Regions from separate parts of the Brevibacillus sp. NPDC003359 genome, predicted to be linked through region 1. Evidence: a T-box and tRNA genes for the amino acid it is inferred to sense, from the RefSeq annotation. Region 1 holds a T-box; the other holds one or more tRNA genes.
The links. The T-box of region 1 lies ahead of ACFYU8_RS10790 (valine--tRNA ligase). A T-box ahead of a tRNA ligase gene usually reads a tRNA of that ligase, here a tRNA-Val.

Region 1 (9,871 bases):
ACCAGCAAGTTTCCAATGAATCTACTGGGGCATCAGTCGAAGCAGAGTCGCAGGAAGCGGTGGAAGCCAGTGTGGTATCCGAACCGGAACCCGAGGAAGAAGCAGAACCAGTCGTTGCACAACCAGAGGCTGCCGCGGAGGATGTAGAAGTACGAGTGGCGATTTCAGGCAAACCCTCTCAGGAAGATAGAAGTCGCGTGAACATTACTTCCATCTTCTCACAAGCGAGTCGTGCCAAACAGGAGGCGTTGGAGGCGGAATCTTCATCTAGCTTTTCGCGACATGGCTCTGCAGCGAATGTCAACGCTTCTACGATGGAGGCTATGCAAAATCTCACGTCGTTTGTCCGGAAAAAAGAAGATCGCTCCAGTCAGCTGAAAATGTGCATTATTCAGCGAGATGAGACGTTAGAGCATATTTCACAACGATACTCCTTGCCAGTATCCAAAATCGTGGAAGTAAACCGATTAGCTTCCGAGCAGCTTGTAGCAGGGCAGATTCTGTACATCCCACAATAGGGAGTGGGGGACCGTGGATAAAATTGATCTCTCTGAGGTTTGCCAGCAATATCGGGCGCGCGTAATCCGAATTACGCCCCTTGATGATTGCTATTTACTGGAGACAAACCGGGGCCCCAAAGAACTCCACGTTTGGCCGCGTGTAGATGTGATGCGCTGGTCGTTTGCTTGGCGCGAACGACTGGCTCGTCAGGGGTTTCGAGAAGTGGAGCGGTTTATTCGGACGAGAGACACCAAGCCATTTTTGATTTTGGGTAAACGCGGTGTTACCATGACTGACCACCACCGACAAATCGAAGAATATCAGCCAGGCCAGGACATTGCGAGGCAATGCGGACGCGTGATCGCGATGATGCATCAGTCTCAGCAGGAAAGTCCTTTACTGTCCGGAAGTGATTTGCTTAAGCAGGAAAAACAACAAGTAGAAGAAAAAGGAAGTCGTGTCAAAGCTCTGGTAGAATCGTTCCGAGCCAAATATGGGCGGGATTCTAAGGGGAATCGCTGGGTATCGGAACTCATAACCCCGATGCTGCAAAGAATGGACCGTTCTGCTGCGATGCTTGCCCATGAGCGAATTACGGCGGAGGCGGTTGCTGTATCACATCGGGACCTTTTGCGTGACAACTGGGGAATGGTAAATGGGAAGCTGTACTTGAGAGGCTTTTTCCGGCCAGTGATTTCTGTCCAGCAACGCGACGTTGCTACCTTTTTGCGCGATCACTTTTTAATCCATAAGGATCTTAAGCAGATTGATGCATTTTTTGACGGCTATGAAGAAATTAAGCCACTCACCTATGGGAACTATTCGTTGATCCTCGCCTTTATGGCTCGTCCTCGTGAAGTGTACAGGAGTATCGAATCCTACGTGAAGCGAGTATCGTTGGATCAAGAAGTATCGATCGCTGGTATTGAGCAGGCCTTGCAGAGCCAACAATCGGTTGACTTGCTGCTTCGGCACATTGCAGAGCGGGCCGAGCGTTCGAGGAGGGAGGGAGTCTATGAGTCGGTATGATGACATTGCTCCTTTGTTCAAAGAGTATGACATGTATGCCCAGAGCATTGACATTTTAAAGGAGCCAAATGTATTTAAGGCGACGACTCCCTACGGCTCCTTTGTCTGCAAACGAGCGCAAATACCCGCTCAACGTCTTGTGTTCGTCAGCGATATGCTGCGTCAATTGCAGCACCGCGGATGGGATGGAGCAGTTCCTTTTACGTACACGAAATACGATGACCCTTTTGTCCAACAGGGTAGCGCCGCTTATTACGTAACGCCCTGGCAGGCTGGAAGCGAGGAGTGGGCCGGGGAACCCTTGTCTTGGGCGACTCCTGCCTTGGAGCGTTTGGCGGAGCTTCATCATTTGACACAAAACTATCGCTATGATGATCCGAGACAGGTAGAGCCACTTGTCGACTCATTGCTGAATCGTTGGCAATATTGGCAAGACCAGATTAATAAGGCAGCAAGCCTTGCGCAAGAACGCAAATATCCGTCCCCTTTTGATCTGGTGTTTTTGGCGAACAAGGAGTTTATTGAGGAAATGGCTCAAACAGCGACAGACTTATTGATCGATTGGCGAGAGCGGCATGAGACGCACGCGCATTTTCGCTTATCCTTGATCCATGGTAACCCGAATCCTGAGCATATTGTGCCAGATCGATCGGGTAAAGGAAGGCTCCTTAATTTTGATCGTGCGAGCTTCGATACACCCGTACGCGATTTGACGCTATTTTATCGTACCTATTTTCAAATGGCGGGGGATGAGGCTGGGGCTTCTCAGCTATTCCATCGCTACGCCGAGATATTTCCTCTGCAACCGGAAGAAATTGAACTGATGGCTGCGTTTCTGTCCTACCCGGAGAGAATCATGAGGGACTTGGATATTTATTATCATCATCCCCGCGAATGGAGCGAGTTTTACGCTGTCCAACGTTTTGAAAAAGATATGGACCGCCTGATGCGCCTGCATCGTTGGGTCCAGCAAGCCTTTTAATGAGCAACGTCTCACCGCGTGGGGCGTTGTTTTTCTTTTTTTATAACCATTCGAGGGAGATGGCAACATAGAGCATGGCTAGCAAACCGAGAAGGATGACATCAAAAGAGGTAGGAAACACAATCGTTCGGATAAACTGAAAAACCAATAACGGAAAGAGCACCTGTTTGCATCCGTATTTGATCCGTAAATACGTGGGGTTATACTTCCAACGAAAATTCATCACAATCACCTCATTCCAGCATATGCGCAGCAACTTTGGACAGTGTCTACAACCTTGAGCAAATGCCTAAAACATTTTCATTAAGGTAGATAGTGGTTTGAATCCTGCCTGAAAAGGGAAGGTGTAGGGCAGGAAGGCTAGGACGAACGAATAAAGGTGATCATAATGTTTTTGAAAATTGCCATAACCCTTTTCGCAATTCCCGAAAGAAAGAATTATGCTAAAGTGTGTATGGGAGTGGCTCGGGGATGAATCATCAATTGGTCAAACTTATGGAATTGAAACAGAATTACGAGTATCTGGTAATGACCAGCAATGAGCAAAGCAACCGCCAAGTCAATTATGAGAGTCTCATGCCATTTATAGAAGAGTTGGTCGATACGTGGTTCGTGAAAATGGACAAGCCTTGCTTCCTTTCGATCACGTTTGAATCGGCTCAAGGTGCTGTCTATTTTCAGATCGAGCGTGGCAGTAAAGAGAGCGCAAAAGTGAAGCGCGAAATAGAAGAACGCATTGTTGTCTCGGAACAGTGTGACACAGCTCAAACACCACGCTATGTCCACTTGTTCGCCCAGAGTAACGTCAATGACCGTGAACTAAAGGAACTGGAGAAATCTTTTTATGGGCTACTCCTCGTGAACATTCGGGCGTTGATCCTCAGGTGTCAACAGGACCAGTCATCAGGGCAGCATGAAATCGAGATGGAGATGAAGCTGGCTAGACGCATGCAGTCGATGCTCATTCCCACAGAAGAATTGCAGTTAACCAGGTTGCGAACAAGAACGGTTTACGTGCCAGTCGATTATGTAGGCGGAGATTACATCGATTATCGACAAATCAATGATCGCTACACCTGTTTCATGATTGCGGATGTGTCCGGGCATGGTTTTTTGGCCAGTATTTGGGCAACGGGAATTAGGATTGCCGCACGACAGGTTTTGCAGTCCAGCTATTCGCCGGATGAGATTTTAGAAAGACTCAATCAGTTGCTTTATGCAGATTTGGTGAAAACCCGTTCTTACATTACGATGCTGGTTGCTGTCTATGACGAGGTGGAACACAAAATTCGATTTGGGAGGGCAGGACATCCACAGCCTTTTTATTTGTCCAAGTCGAATCAAACCGTTTTAGCTAGCAAGGGTGGCGTCGGCCTAGGGCTTTTGCCCGATAGCACGTATCAAATGGAGGAGGTACCCTTAGAAGAAGAGGGCATGCTATTGCTCTACACAGATGGTTTGCTGGATACAGGGAGAAAAGAAGTGTTTCGAGGCAGTAGGCATTGGCTAGAAGAACTGTCCTCCTTATTGAATATGCCTGGTGATAGTAAGCAGGAGTCGATGAATCGAGTTGAGGCCTACTTAATGGGGATAACACAGCAGGGACAACAAACGGATGATATTTCTGTGTTGATTCTTCAATTTGAGCCTGAAGAGAGTATAGCCCTCGTGTAGTTGCGCCAGTGAATAGGAGGATGAACTGTGATTTTGTGTGAGCGTTGTCCGGACAATCCCACTTGTGATAATTGCCTTGTCGCACTACGTTCTGGCGGTGCAGCGAGCAAAGTAGTTCCGCCCCGCACTGTAAAGGTGACGAACCTGGCAACGATGGAATCGTTCCAAGCGAAGCTGGTAGCAGTGAGTCGGACGACCATTGGGTTAAGCAGTTCTGATCATGTTTTGCACGGACGCATAGAAATAGAGCTCGCCTATGATTTCCGAATTATCGGTAGCGGATTGCGTGGTATCGCAGGTGATCCTTACTACATTATCGATATCGAAAAAGTTTTGCGACGGGAAGATGTTTTGGAGCGATTGCTCCTGGAAGAATTTCATACGTGGCACATGAGTGGCGAATTGGACCCGGCAGACGTCTTGTTACATTGGAGGGATCGAGACGACGAGCGGGGGCGATTAATAAAACAAGAGATTCAGAAGCTGTCGATATTGCGTCAGATCGAGACCATTTTCCTCTATCTTTACGATGAAGGGAAAGTACGTCCGTTGGGTGACGTTCGCGCAAATTCGGAAGTAGAGCGAGAAATGCAACGACTGGTCGAAGAAGCGGCTGGATCGGGTGGACCTGTGAGGGAGCAGATTGTCACTGCTGATGGCACAAAGGTGTTTGAACTATACACATCTGTACTGCCAGATCGGACCTGTGGAATCGCCTTGATTGATGTCACCGCCGTCATTGCAGAAGAACGCAAACGCAAAAGACGGGAATGGGAGATCTATAGAGATATTCTTGGTGTGGTCACAGAGAGTAAGTTATTGTTGCTTAGTGATGAAGAATTATTTTCCTTGCTTCGGGAAGGTCATAAGCTCTTGGCAATCGATATCCGTTTACCGGAGCAGCTTGCAGAACTGCGTAAATTGTTCAAGCAAGCTTTGGAACCACAAGGCATTTCTGACAAACGATTGCTGCAGTTTCTCGTTGCTGTCAACGAAGCTGCTTCCAATACGTTGAAGCACGGAAATGGTGGTGTGGTTACGCTATACCTATCGAATGACAAGCAGATGTGCCGGGCTGTGATCCATGATGAAGGGCAAGGAATTTTGCTCGAGGATATCCCGCGTGCTACCCTACAGCAAGGATTTTCTACGCGCCACTCGCTGGGGGCTGGTTTTCACGTGATCCTGCAATACTGTGATCGTGTTTATTTGAGCAGCTCGCTGGCAGGTACGAAGCTTATTTTAGAATGCATCCTTCCTCGTTAAGCTACGATTTCCAAAACGCCAAATGTTTGCACGTGAATGAAAATGGGTAATATAGTAAAAGGACGAGCAGATTGGGTGTACCGATACCTATTGAGAGGAGTTTGAGCATGGACTACCGCGCAACAGAGGCGAACGGACAGGCTACTTTGTTTTTCGTCGGAGAGTTGGACATGGCTGTAGGAGATCGAGTAGGTGAATTGCTCCAGCAGTATGGAGGGCGAAATCAATCCGTTACCGTCGATTTTCAAGGTGTCTCCTTTGTAGATTCTTCCGGTATTGGAAGCCTGTTTTTTACTACGAAAGAACTGTTGGCCATGGGTAAACAGGTAGAAATCGTCAATGTCCGAGAAGAGATTCTCGATATTTTGGGCGTGCTCGGTTTTACCGAAGCACTGGGCATTGCGGTTGGAAAAGTGGGCGAAACCCGGGTTTGACGCCAAACAGCGTGATTGTATATAATAGTGAAAGCTAACAATACGACAACTACATAGGATATGAACGATGAGTGGGAAGAGTAAGCCAGGACGCCCTAGCAGAGAGGAGAATCAGTTGCTGCGAGATTCTCTAGGGTAACGTATGGCTGAAGGTCGCCCAGGAGTTTTTTCGGTGAAAGCATGTGCCTAGCCGAAACCGGTTCGCAACCGTTATCTTGTCAGAGTGAACACACCATAAGCATGACGTTTATCGTGTGTTAACAAAGGTGGTACCGCGAAAATAATCCTTTCGTCCTTTGCGATGAAGGGTTTTTTTATTTTTTGCAAAGCAAGTTATGCTAATAGGAGGAGTCGTATATGTCTACACAGCCAACAACCGACATCGACCAATTGCTGCCGAAGAACTATGATCCAAAGGCAGCAGAGAACAAATGGTATCCGTATTGGATCGAAAAACAATTTTTCAAGGCAGAACGTGACCCGAATAAACGTCCGTTTACGATTGTCATTCCACCGCCGAACGTAACTGGTAAATTGCACTTGGGCCATGCGCTGGATACGACTTTGCAAGATATCATTACGCGTACCAAGCGTATGCAAGGCTACAGCACTTTGTTCTTGCCTGGTATGGACCACGCTGGAATCGCAACTCAAGCTCGCGTGGAAGCTACTTTGCGTGAAGAAGGCATCTCTCGTCATGATCTGGGCCGCGAAAAATTCGTGGAAAAGATATGGGAGTGGAAGCACATTTACGCTTCGCACATTCGTGAGCAGTGGGAAAAGCTCGGTCTTGCCCTGGATTACTCCCGCGAGCGTTTTACGATGGATGAAGGCTTGTCCCAAGCTGTACGCGAAGTATTTGTTCGCCTGTACGATAAAGGCTTGATCTATCGCGGCAACCGCATCATTAACTGGGACCCTGCTGCCCGCACGGCTCTGTCCGATATTGAAGTAATCTACAAGGAAGTAAAAGGTGCGCTGCATCACATGCGTTACCCATTGGCAGATGGCACCGGTTATATCGAGGTAGCTACAACCCGTCCTGAAACGATGCTCGGTGATACGGCTGTAGCGGTACATCCGGAAGATGAGCGTTACAAGGACATGATCGGCAAAACCGTGATTTTGCCAATCGTAGGACGCGAAATTCCAATCGTAGCAGATGACTACGTTGATCCTGAGTTTGGTTCTGGCGCTGTAAAAATTACGCCAGCACATGATCCGAATGACTTTGAATTGGGTCTTCGTCATCAGTTGCCACAAATCGTTGTCATGGATGAGACTGGCGCGATGAACGAGCTGGCAGGTATTTACAAGGGCTTGGATCGCTTTGCATGTCGCAAGCAAATCATCAAAGATTTGACTGAGCAAGGCGTGATGTTCAAGGTCGAGGAGCATATTCATCAGGTTGGACACAGTGAGCGCAGCGATGCCGTTGTTGAACCATACCTTTCTACCCAATGGTTCGTAAAAATGCAGCCTCTGGCTGACGAAGCATTGGAGAATGCAAATAGCCCTGAGAGCGTGAAATTCGTCCCAGAGCGCTTCAAGACAAATTACCTGCGTTGGATCGAAAACATCCGCGACTGGTGCATCTCCCGTCAGCTATGGTGGGGTCACAGAATTCCTGCATGGTATTGCGGAGATTGTAATGAAACGATTGTATCCCGTACAGATGTGACGGAGTGCCCAAGCTGCCACAGTCGCAAGCTGGAGCAGGACAACGACGTTCTCGATACATGGTTCTCCTCTGGTCTATGGCCGTTCTCGACACTGGGCTGGCCGGAAGAATCCGAGGATATGAAATACTTCTATCCAACGAATGTCCTGGTAACAGGCTACGATATCATCTTCTTCTGGGTTGCTCGCATGATGTTTTCAGGTCTTGAATTTACCGGGAAAAGTCCGTTTGAATCCGTCTTGATCCACGGCATTATTCGCGACTCTGAGGGCCGCAAAATGTCCAAATCACTTGGCAACGGTGTCGATCCGATGGAAGTGATTGAGAAGTACGGAGCTGATGCGCTGCGATACACGCTGGCGACTGGGAATTCCCCAGGAAATGACCAGCGCTTCTATTGGGAAAAGGTGGAGGCAAACCGCAACTTCGCGAACAAGATTTGGAATGCGTCTCGTTTTGCCTTGATGAACCTGGCTGATTTCAAATACGAAGAAATCGATTTGAGCGGTGAGCTGTCTACACCAGACAAATGGATTCTCTCCCGTCTACAAGCGACAATCGCAGATGTAACCCGTCTGTCTGACGCATTTGAATTCGGTGAAGCAGGCCGTGTGCTTTACAACTTCATTTGGGATGACCTGTGTGACTGGTATATCGAAATGGCGAAGCTGCCATTGTACGGTACAGATGAAGCGGCGAAGAAAACAACCCAATCCGTTCTGGTGACCGTTCTGGATCAAACGCTCAAGCTGTTGCATCCGTTCATGCCGTTCATCACGGAGGAAATTTGGCAAGCATTGCCGCACCAAGGCGAGAGCATCACAGTAGCACCTTGGCCAACCGTTAATGAACAATGGATGTTTGCTGAAGCAGAAAGCGAAATGAACCAATTGATGGATATCATCCGCAGCGTACGCAACATCCGTGCAGAAGTAAACGTACCGATGTCCAAGAAAATTGAGCTCTTGATCAAGCCAAGCGATGCATTGTCCGCTGAGCGCCTGATACGCGGTGAACACTACCTCGCTCGTTTCTGCAACCCTGAGCGTCTGGAAATCAGCCTGGATCTGGCTACGCCTGATAAAGCGATGTCTGCTGTGATCACGGGAGCAGAATTGTTCCTTCCACTGGCAGGCTTGATCGATATCGAGCAAGAGCTGAAACGCCTGGAAAAAGAAGTGGCGACACTCAGCGGAGAAGTGGAGCGTATTGAGAAAAAGCTCAACAACGCCGGATTTATGGCCAAGGCACCTGAAAAAGTAGTCGCAGAGGAAAAAGCGAAGATGGCAGACTACATGGATAAGCGGGATAAAGTGATTGCACGACTTGCCGAATTGAAGGGCGAATGATCCGCCATACCATCGCATATTTTTGAGAATGGAGCATTGTGGTATGCATGCAGAAGAAGGGTTTGTAGAATACCCGCAAGCGCTCGACTGGCTGCATGGGCTGCTCAGGTTCGGTCAACGGCCGGGGCTTGAGAGAATGCAGTGGGTTTTGGAGCAACTAGGACATCCTGAGCGGAGAATCCCATTTATTCATGTGGCTGGCACCAATGGAAAAGGTTCAACCTGCGCATTCCTGACGCAAATGCTGATGGAAGCAGGATATAGTGTAGGTACATTTACCTCTCCTTATTTGCTTGATTTCCGTGAACGCATCCGTTACAACGGCAGCATGATCGCGGAAGAAGATCTATTGCAGTTGGTGAATGAAGTCAAGGTATGGGTACACCGATGCGAACAAGAAACAGAGTTCGGTTCTCCTACCGAATTTGAAGTGATTACGCTGATCGCCATTCTTTATTTCTCAAGAGTGGCGAGACCAGCGGTAGTCGTATGGGAAACAGGACTAGGCGGGCGATTGGATTCGACGAACGTCGTCCTTCCGCTTGTTTCAGTCATCACGAATATCGGCATGGACCATACACAAGTGTTGGGAGAAAGCTTGGAAGAAATTGCTCGGGAAAAAGCGGGCATTATCAAGCCGGGTGTTCCTGTAGTCACAGGTGAGGTCAGGCCGGAACTTCTCGCGGTTTTTGAGGAGCGCGCCAGACAAACGAAGAGTACGCTATACCATATAGGTGAGCATTTCCAGGCAGAGCAGGTAGAGGAGCGACTGGGTGAACAACAGCTTCGTTACAAAAGCATTCACCGTCGAGCGGAAGCCTCCTACCGTCTTACCATGAATGGAATTCACCAAACAACCAATGCGGCAGTTGCCTTAATGACCATCGATGTCCTGCGAAATTACTTTTCTTTCTTGTTGGAGGAAGAAGAAATATCTCGCGGTTTGCAACAAACG
Region 2 (9,871 bases), on a different contig from region 1:
TCATCCATACGTGTCACTAACTGATAATTATGTATCTTATCAAACAGATTCATAGTAGGCGAGTAGCTCCTCCCATTCTTTTTGGAATTGCTTGCGAAGAAACAGAGGTTCAAGGACTTCGACGCTTGAACCGAAGCTGCGAATCCACGGTGTAATTTCCATCGTGCTGTTCACTTTGATCTCATAGACAAAGCTCTCCCGTGATTCCTCTGTCACAATCCCCCATTGCCCTTGTGCCTCCACTCGCTCTTGGATAAAGGAATGAGGCGTGTCGCGAGGCTGGAAAAAGCGAAGGCGTACGGTTACGAGTTTTCCGGTATCAATCAGCCAGCTGTGGGCAATGCGCTCATCCGCACTTGCTTGCAAGGAAGAGAAGATGTCCGGTGTGACCGATCTGCCTGTTATTAGCTTGGTCATTCCTTCCACACGGTATTTGCGCAGCGGGCCATTTCCGCATCCTTGTGCCAGCAAGTACCATCTACCGTATTGATGATCAAAAATAACCCGGAGCGGAATCACTTTCTGATGTCGCCCCGATGTATCCCGTTGGAAAGCCGGATTCGTATTTTGGGAATCGTAAAACTTTCGGCGTTTGGGCGTGTAGTAGTGAAATTCAACGATGTTTCGCTGACGAATGGCTTCGGTGAGAAGCGAAGCTTGATATTCATCGAGAATACGTGAGACGAAATGATATTTGTATAAAAACGCAGATGCATCGGTTCGCTTCAAGCGAAATTTGAGATAACGCTTCACTTTTTCTTGCAGAAGATAACCTGGGACGGCCGGCAGTTGTGTATTGGCCATGAAGTCGATGAAATCATACAGATCCAATAGCTCGTCGTCTGTCAGCGAGTCCAGCAGCTCACCGTCGAATTGATAGACATACGGCCTGACCGTACTAACGTTTTTAATCACGCCAATTTCTTCGAGGTATTTCATGTCCTGGCGAATTGTTTTTTCATCGGGCTCTGTATCCACAAACGTATCCAGCAAGTCTTTAATGGAGAGCGGTTGCTGTCTGAGCTTTTCCAAGATGTGCGACAGTCGCTCTACTTCCGAGTCCTTCAATGATTTTGCATGGTATAAAAACATCAAGAAATTGTCCGTCACCTCAAAATAGTTGTAACGAAGCTGTGCGTAATACTCTTTTTTCTCCTCATCGCCTACATGCTGGTAAAAGGTCGATTGGATGTCTTTTAGCTTTCTTATCGTTTTATCTAGGGTATGAACGGAGATCCCAAGCCGCTCGGCCAATTGCTGACGATTGTATGCACCAGCGGTTAAAAACAGGAGACGGAGCAATTGCAGCTCTTTGTCAAAGCTTTCGCGTGCCATTACACTCATCCTTATTCATTCGTCATTTATTTCCAAATTAGTCCTCATATTACGAAGAGGCGGAAGAGAAGTCAATGATAAAAAGAGGTTCGTAATACTTTTACCATGTTCAAAACTGATGCGCCGATGGAAAATAAGGGTAAGAAAAACAGCACAGGCTGTGAAAGACAGGAGAAATGGATGATGAAAGCAATTTTGCATGGAAACAACCATCGTGAAGTGAAGCTAGAGCATGGAAATGTGCACGTTTTTGCGAATGACGAAGTCTTTGCGAGCTTCGGTGAACGCGTATATCAAATGGCAGACAATAATCTGCGTATTCCGCGAAATGTTTATTTTTCGTATACCCCCGATGCGCATGTCGGCGTCGGGACCTGCATTGGGACGACAGCGGTTTGGAATTTTGCCGATGGATTTGTCTCGCCTTCCATCGTCGGATCAGACATTGGATGTGGAATGCGTGTGCATCTGACTCCCTTGCATCGAGACGACCTTAAAGACAAGAGACTAAAACGTGCATTGATCGAAGCGATCGAAGCGTACGTCCCGACAAACGAACGGGGAAACACGCATTTTACAGATATTCGCTTGGAAGATGTGGTGAAGCATGGCTTGAAAGGACTGCCTGGCAACTACATTCCGGACACAGAAGTAGCACCTGACACACTAAGTCGTTCTTTCTCGCATGTGGAAAAGTACACATTTGAATTCGACCATTCTTTCCTTGAGCAAATCCCACAAAAATCTTGGAGTCGTGCGTGGGGCCAACTGGGAACTTTGGGGGGCGGTAACCACTTTATTGAAATCCAGTATCTCGAGATCGCGGAGGAGAACCGGGAGATTGCGAAAGCGTGGGGACTTTTCGACGGCCAGGTCGTCATCATGATTCATTCCGGCTCACGGGCGTGGGGGGCAATGCTAGGGCGTGATTATACCAAAAGCTACAAGGAAGCCATGTACAAGTGGGGGATCACGAATCCCGAGCCGAGCTTGGTATATGCCCCGATCCAAAGCGAGGAAGGGCAACAGTATTTGAATTTGATGTACTCCGCTCTGAACTTTGCGGTAACGAATCGGCATATGATCGGATTTTCAGTGGAGAAGGCGTTTCAGGATGTATTCGGAAGTGAGATGCGTACGCCAGTCTTGTATGATTTGATGCATAATTACGCCTTGAAAGAATTCCACCGCAACACACCGATGCTCGTCCACCGAAAAGGAGCGACGAAGGCGTTGCCGGCAGGTCATTTCCAAAATCCGAAGGCTTACCGTGAAACGGGACATCCAGCTTTGATCCCAGGCTCTATGGGAACATCGTCCTATATCATGGTCGGATCGGATGCCGGAGCCAAAAACTTTTATTCGATCTGCCATGGTGCAGGACGTGCCCGTTCTCGCAAGGCAACCAAGGAACTAGTGACCATCGATCAATTCGAACAGGCAATGCGTGTGGGACAGGAAGATGAGATCATGGTGAATCACCGTTCGCTCGCTTCCATCCTTGATGAGTGCCCGCAAGCCTATAAAGATGTAGATCAAATCATCGATTCAGTTGTGGGAGCAAATCTTGCATCTGTCGTCGCAAAATGTAATCCTCTAATTGCCATAAAAGGAGTATAATGAAGAGTGGCTTCCTGAAAAATTTTGGGGGGAGCCACCTTTTGTGATTTAACTTACACTAAATAATAGAAGTTAAATTGTGAACAAATTGCATGAGAAGTTTCAAAAAATAGGTTCGAATGTAACATAAATTGCTTGGCTTCCTCAACCGATACCAAAAGAGAGACAAAATAGGGGAGATAGGGGAACAGATATGCCTACATACTATTACTTCACCTGCCTAAAATGCCGAACCCGGGGGGGAGTTTTCGGCGAACAGGCCTGGGGTTGGGGGAACTTTGACATGATCGAGTCCTTCAAATACCTGGCTCACCACATCCGGACATGCGGAGAGGATTCGATTCGTGTGATTTCTGAGGATGTAGATGATTATGTAGATCAGCTTCACGGAGAGTACAACACCTTCCTTGAGCAAACGAAGCATATATTTCCGCATTCCAAGGATTGGGAGTTCCTTGATCGATGGAAAACATTAAAAGTAGAAGAAATGAAGCTGAAATGGGTCGAGGAAAACCGGATCATGCATCCAGATGATCGGATGAAACTATGTGGGGTCCTTGATGCCGTGGACATCTTGAAGGAAGGGGCGGGAAGAGTCTCCTTCAGTGCTAGCGTGACGGATGATGATGGGAAAACGTGGAAAATCGTAGCTGACATGCGCGAACTACCTATCTTAAAACACTCCTATATCATCATTGGCGTCATGCAAGAGCATTCTATATTAGGAGAAGTCATCGAGGTGTACAAGATGATTCCACGAGTCGTCGTTCAAGAGGAAAGGGGTAACGAGCATGATTCTGGAGACAATCGGGCAATTACTAATTAAAGTGCGAGAAGATAATCCACTTGTGCATAACATGACGAACGTAGTTGTCACAAACTTTACAGCGAATGGCTTGTTAGCCCTTGGTGCATCACCTGTCATGGCGTATGCCAAACAAGAGGTGGCAGACATGGCAAAGATCGCCGGAGCTCTTGTATTGAATATAGGGACATTGAATGAGCATGAGATAGAAGCGATGCTGATCGCAGGCAAATCGGCGAATCAGCATGGAGTGCCTGTTTTGTTTGATCCTGTGGGAGCGGGAGCGACATCGTACCGAACCGAGACAAGTCAACATCTTGCGCAGGAACTCGACCTTACCTTCATTAGAGGAAATGCTGCCGAGATTGCTAATGTCATCGGGGAGCGCTGGGAGATTAAAGGTGTAGATGCGAAGGAAGCGGGAGGAGATGTCGCGGACCTAGCGAGAACAGCAGCGCAAAAGCTAAGGACAATTGTCGCAATTACAGGCAAGGTCGATGTGATTTCGGATGGAGAAACGACTTACTCGATCCATAATGGTCATCCAATCTTAACAAGGGTGACCGGAACAGGCTGTTTGTTAACATCTGTTATGGGAGCGTTTGCAGCCGTTGCAAAAGACAGGCTGATTGCAGGAGCTGCGGCATTGGTATGCTACGGTGTTGCTGCGCAGCTGGCAGCAGAAAAAGCAGCGGGAGCAGGTCCTGGCAGTTTCCAAATCGAATTTTTGAATGCGTTGCATAACTTGACACCAGACGAAGTGCGCCGTTTTGGGTACATCGAAAAAAAAGAATAAAAATTCCCCTTGAAAAAGGGGAATAAAAATGGCCGTAGAACGATTAAGCTAGATATGTTAGACAGTAGCTGTAATTTCGTAGTGAATAAGACAGCAGCTTCTTCTGGTGCTCTGATAGTGCTAGGAATATAAATTCTACTTGATCTTCATCGTATGGACGGACATAAAAACGGGAAATACCATGACATATAATTTCTCTCTTTAACGTCAGCGCCACACTGGCGTCTGTTCGTATGTGCAATTCCACGCTGCGTACCCTCCTTGGACATTCAATAGAGTACCAAAAAAATACAAGGAAAAACAAGGGAATTATGTCTGATTCATGTCCAAGTTGTTACTGTTTTTTGTATGAAAACTGACAAGGAGAATGATTCAGAATAAATTAGCGAGGATTGTTGGGAAAGCACCCTGTACGAGAGAAAAAATTCGAGATGAGTCCGGCCATTCTCCCTTTTTCCGTCGAATTGTTTACTTTATTTCGAAGGCAGCGCACGAGCTCCTGATCGCAATGACAAGAAAAATAGCCGTGCTTTCGATAGCAATCATCATGCCGCTTGCAGCATCTGTCGACGTCATCAATCGGCGCACCTGGCCCGGAGCATCCAGGCCCACACCAGTTTCCGTACAAACAGGGCAAGCCTCCTGAACGGCGATTTCTTTTTGACAACTGACATCACTCCGTTTTGTAAAGGGATACTACTTGTATCATATTAAACAGAAAGTGAAGTTGCTTTAGGCAATCTCCCTTTTTTCTACCCGAAGGTCGAACAAGGGGAAAACTATCAAAATATCACTTGAAATCATGTTGTAAATATGATAGATTAATTCTTGCCGAAGCGAACGCTTACAGGCACGATGGATGGATGTCCGAGCGGCCGAAGGAGCACGATTGGAAATCGTGTAGGCGGTGTCGAATCGTCTCGTGGGTTCAAATCCCACTCCATCCGCCATCTTGGCCCGTTGGTGAAGCGGTTTAACACAGCAGCCTTTCACGCTGTCATACAGGGGTTCGAATCCCCTACGGGTCACTTAAACATCCCGTATAGTAATCCGGGGCCCCCGCAAAGTACTCGGAATATGCTTCATTGTATTGGCGTCACTTTGTGGGGTATCTGGAGGCTTAGCTCAGCTGGGAGAGCATCTGCCTTACAAGCAGAGGGTCGGCGGTTCGATCCCGTCAGCCTCCACCATTTTTATATGCGGTCGTGGCGGAATTGGCAGACGCGCTAGATTCAGGTTCTAGTGGTGGCAACACCGTGGAGGTTCAAGTCCTCTCGACCGCACCAAACAAACCCTATACATGGCGGTCGTGGCGAAGGGGTTAACGCACCGGATTGTGGCTCCGGCACTCGTGGGTTCAAGTCCCATCGATCGCCCCATTTATAATGAAAAAGTAAAATGAAATAGCCCAGCAGTGGCTCCTGTAAAGGAACTTCTGCTGGGCTTTCTTTGTATTCGTTTACGAATGATCGACAGGTTGATAAAAGTGAAGGCGATTGCCAAAAGGATCGGTCACGCTCACTTCACGCGTTCCCCACGGCGTCTCCTCCAGACCAGGACAAGCGAACTTGTATCCTTGACGCACCAGTGACTGATGAAAAAGCTCAATGTTCTCAACCTGCACGCGAATCGCTGAGCCAGGACAAGCATCCCCGTGATGCTCGGACAGATGGATCGTGCACGATGGAGACGAAATTTGCATATACAAAGGAAAATGATCCTCGTATCGATGCTCCCAATCAACCTGAAAACCTAGAAAGTCTACATAAAACTCTCTTGCCTTATCCACGTCAAACATACGAAAAATAGGAGTTATCGTCTGATTCATTTACCTAGAAACCTCCGGATTGTGTTGATTGATGCGAGATGCAACGCTTCGTGAAAAATCGTTCGGACAAGCACTTGTGCAATCGTATGCATGCCGGATTCAGTTGCGGGAAACTCTTCTTCTAATCGATCCTTGTAAGCGGCTTGTATCTTCTGAGGTTGTTCTTGTAAAAGGGAGACGAGCACTGCGAGTTTTGGTGGTGGGGTATCCCAGTCAGCAGGTTTTGTCCCGAAGTTAAACCATTCATTGAAGCCAGGGGATAACGGGATCGTTTCTTTTGTAAGGTGGGCAATCCATAAATACTGATCGAGATAGATATGTCCCAGATTCCACAAGATATTGTTTGAGAAACTATCGGGTATGAGGTTCACATCTTCATCCGTCAAACCATCGATTGCTTTTAATGTCTCCTGTCGATAATCCTCTAGCTGCTGGAATAGCACCCTATGACGTTTTTCTTCCATACCTTTTCCCCTTTGCGTGGCAGTCTTTGCAAATACATTCGAGCGAGAGAATCTACCTTCCTTCTATAAGAAGGGGTGTAGCAACAAAAAAAGCGTGCAGAATCAGCTCGTCTGCACGCCATTTATACGCTGTGTATAGGAAACTGCGTTACATTCTTTCCTGCTCGAGGGCGCGAGAAGGGGAGAATAGTTTCCGCCATTTTACTTGCGGTACACAAATGGCAGCGAGAATCATAAACACGCCACCCCATTGAGGGAGAGAGACAGTCTCTTGAAGCACGAAGCTCGACAAGAGCACGACTGTAGGCAGCTCGACTGCACTTAAAATGGTGGCCAGTCCATTGCCGATCCGCGGCACACCGACAGCCAAACAGAAAATCGGGATGACCGAACCGAAGATCGCAACTAAAAGACCGAGCGGCAGCAGACCATGCAGAAGTTGACCATTTACCAGGAAAGTGGGCGGATAAATGATCGAGAGCATCAGGGCTGCCATGCCAATCGAAATCGCGCTTCGTAAGTAGGGGTCCATGCCAGGGAGAATTCGCCCGCTGAAGAAAATAACCAGGGCAAATGTCGCGCCAGACAGCAGACCGAAGATCAATCCCACCATGTCTACGCTCTGAATGCCACTTTCGCCCAGGCCGCTTGCAAGAACCGTCCCTGCTCCAAGCATAGCCAGAGACACCCATTTTTCAGCGGTCGGCCATTTGCGATCGACAATCGCCTCCAGCAAGACACCGATCCAGGTAAACTGAAAGAGGAGAACGATTGCGAGTGAAGCAGAGACTCGGCTAACAGCCTGATGGTAAAAAAGACTGGTTGAGGCCATCATGAGGCTGGCTGGTGCCAAAAGCAACAAATACTTGAACGAAAACCGTTGCTTGGAGAAAAAGATGGCCATGACTGTCATGATCAAGCCGCCAAAAATCAATTGGCTCCCGCTCATTTCGAATGGTGTAAAGCCGAGTTGAAAAGCATGCTTCATGAAGATCGAGAGAACACCGTAGCTACATGCACCAAGTAAAACTAAAAAGATAGATCGCCAGTATGTCATAAGTAAAAGTTCCTTTCGTATGACTAAACTCGGAAGAATAATGACTATTGTACTACAGCTATAAAAGTGGTACAATAAAATTTTTGTCTATACTTCACTGTGCTACTAAGGTAATTAGCTAGCTGCATGCATTGGTAATATGGTAACGAACGAAAGTGTAAAGGACCCCTTATACTTGGTGAGAATACATAGCTGTTTTTTCATATTTCCGTTACACTACTCCATAGAGAAGAAGTTCAAAAAGTCGTCTATAGAAAAAGAGAAGGCGAAACACTTGGAGGAGCAAGGATGAGACAGGGGATTATTTACGCAACAGTGGCGTATTTGGCTTGGGGGTTACTCCCGCTCTATTGGAAGCTGTTTCAGGCAATGGGGGCATGGGAGATACTCGCCCATCGAATCGTCTGGTCGATTATTTTTGTCGCAATCATTATCCAGGTAACGAAACGCTGGCGCAGTATGTGGAGAGCGGTTACTGGTTTGAAAATGTTTGGAGCATTAGCGATATGTTCACTGCTGATCAGTGCAAACTGGCTCATTTTTATCTGGGCAGTGAATAATGATCAAGTCATGCAAACGAGTCTTGGCTACTACATGAATCCTCTTATCACCGTACTGCTTGGAGTCATTTTCTTAAAAGAAAAATTACATGCCGGGCAATGGCTCGCGCTTATACTCGCCGCTTTTGGAGTCTTGTTCATCACCTTCCAGTATGGTGAGATTCCATGGGTCTCTCTATCGCTTGCCGTGACCTTTGCTTTTTACAGTCTGGCGAAAAAGGTCGTCCGGATGGAAGCGATGATCGGGCTGGCTTGGGAAACGCTGTTTGTGGCGCCCATTGCTTTCGGTTATCTGTTGATGCTACAGGTCAATGGGACGGAGACGATGACATCATTAGCGTGGTGGCAACTCCTGTTGTTGACGCTGGCCGGGATAGCTACTGCTATGCCGCTCTACTGGTTCGCCCAAGCAACGACTAGACTCCCACTTTCCGTTGTGGGCTTCATTCAATACTTGGCACCTACAATATCGCTACTATCAGCTGTTTTCTTGTTCGGTGAGACTTTCACCCAAACACATCTCATCAGCTTTGGATTCATCTGGTCTGCGCTCATCGTATTTACGGTGTCTTCCGTGCGCATGAATCGAAAAGTTGCCCCAATCAAACATGAGGTCGCCATCAAAAAACAAGCGTAAACATAAGAAAACTCCTGACCCGCCGAGAAAGACTCGGATATGGTCAGGAGTTTTTGCTTACCAACACGTGATTAGAAAATCGCTTCGCCGTGCTTTTTCATGCGGTACGCACCGTGATTAGTAGGTCCCACATATTTATTGAGCGCAAACGAATGGCGAATCGCTTCGGTAATAAATTCTTTTGCGACAGCTACTGCGTTGTGCACAGAGCTTCCTTTTGCCAATTCAGCACAGATTGCAGCTGAGAACGTGCAGCCGGCGCCATGAGTAAAGCTCGTCTCAAAACGCTCTGATTCCAATACCTCGATCGTTTTCCCGTCATAGAAAACATCTACGGCATTGCCGCTTTGAAGCTTGCTGCCGCCTTTTACAACGACATAAGAGGTGCCGAAGTCGTGGATGCGCTTCGCCGCTTCCTTCATGTCATCGACACTTTTCAGTGCGCCCATTTGGCTGAGAATACCAGCTTCGATCAGGTTAGGAGTCGCAACTGTCGCGTGTGGGAGCAAGACTTCACGCAGGCTGACTGCAATTTCTGGATGGAGTGCTTCATCTGCACCCTTACAGATCATCACAGGGTCAACGACAACATTTTTCAAATCGTATTGTTTTATTTTACGGGTAGCGAGGTCAACCAGTTCAGTGGTTCCGAGCATCCCTGTTTTTACAGCATCTACGCCAATTCCGGAAAGTACGGTTTCGATTTGTTTTTCCAAGATCCCGACATCGATCGGAAACACTTCGTGAAACCATTCGTTATGTGGATCTT

Region 2: it encodes a tRNA-Val, which carries the amino acid that the T-box ahead of ACFYU8_RS10790 (valine--tRNA ligase) is inferred to sense. The anticodon was not compared.

Annotation. Positions count from the first base shown of each region.
Region 1 is NZ_JBIAOR010000002.1:242,882-252,752, reverse strand. Features, by position in the region: gene ACFYU8_RS10825 (LysM peptidoglycan-binding domain-containing protein) at 1-518, shown strand, start outside; gene ACFYU8_RS10820 (phosphotransferase) at 532-1,530, shown strand; gene ACFYU8_RS10815 (hypothetical protein) at 1,517-2,512, shown strand; gene ACFYU8_RS10810 (hypothetical protein) at 2,553-2,735, opposite strand; gene ACFYU8_RS10805 (PP2C family protein-serine/threonine phosphatase) at 2,984-4,186, shown strand; gene ACFYU8_RS10800 (ATP-binding protein) at 4,214-5,452, shown strand; gene ACFYU8_RS10795 (STAS domain-containing protein) at 5,560-5,886, shown strand; T-box leader at 5,945-6,186, shown strand; gene ACFYU8_RS10790 (valine--tRNA ligase) at 6,244-8,916, shown strand; gene ACFYU8_RS10785 (bifunctional folylpolyglutamate synthase/dihydrofolate synthase) at 8,960-9,871, shown strand, end outside.
Region 2 is NZ_JBIAOR010000001.1:1,794,550-1,804,420, reverse strand. Features, by position in the region: gene ACFYU8_RS08455 (WYL domain-containing protein) at 1-53, opposite strand, end outside; gene ACFYU8_RS08450 (helix-turn-helix transcriptional regulator) at 40-1,335, opposite strand; gene ACFYU8_RS08445 (RtcB family protein) at 1,519-2,955, shown strand; gene ACFYU8_RS08440 (hypothetical protein) at 3,239-3,781, shown strand; gene thiM (hydroxyethylthiazole kinase) at 3,747-4,556, shown strand; tRNA gene ACFYU8_RS08430 (tRNA-Ser) at 5,414-5,506, shown strand; tRNA gene ACFYU8_RS08425 (tRNA-Glu) at 5,511-5,584, shown strand; tRNA gene ACFYU8_RS08420 (tRNA-Val) at 5,671-5,746, shown strand; tRNA gene ACFYU8_RS08415 (tRNA-Leu) at 5,756-5,842, shown strand; tRNA gene ACFYU8_RS08410 (tRNA-His) at 5,860-5,935, shown strand; gene ACFYU8_RS08405 (glyoxalase superfamily protein) at 6,016-6,384, opposite strand; gene ACFYU8_RS08400 (DinB family protein) at 6,381-6,848, opposite strand; gene ACFYU8_RS08395 (EamA family transporter) at 6,997-7,905, opposite strand; gene rarD (EamA family transporter RarD) at 8,194-9,102, shown strand; gene pdxK (pyridoxine/pyridoxal/pyridoxamine kinase) at 9,174-9,871, opposite strand, start outside.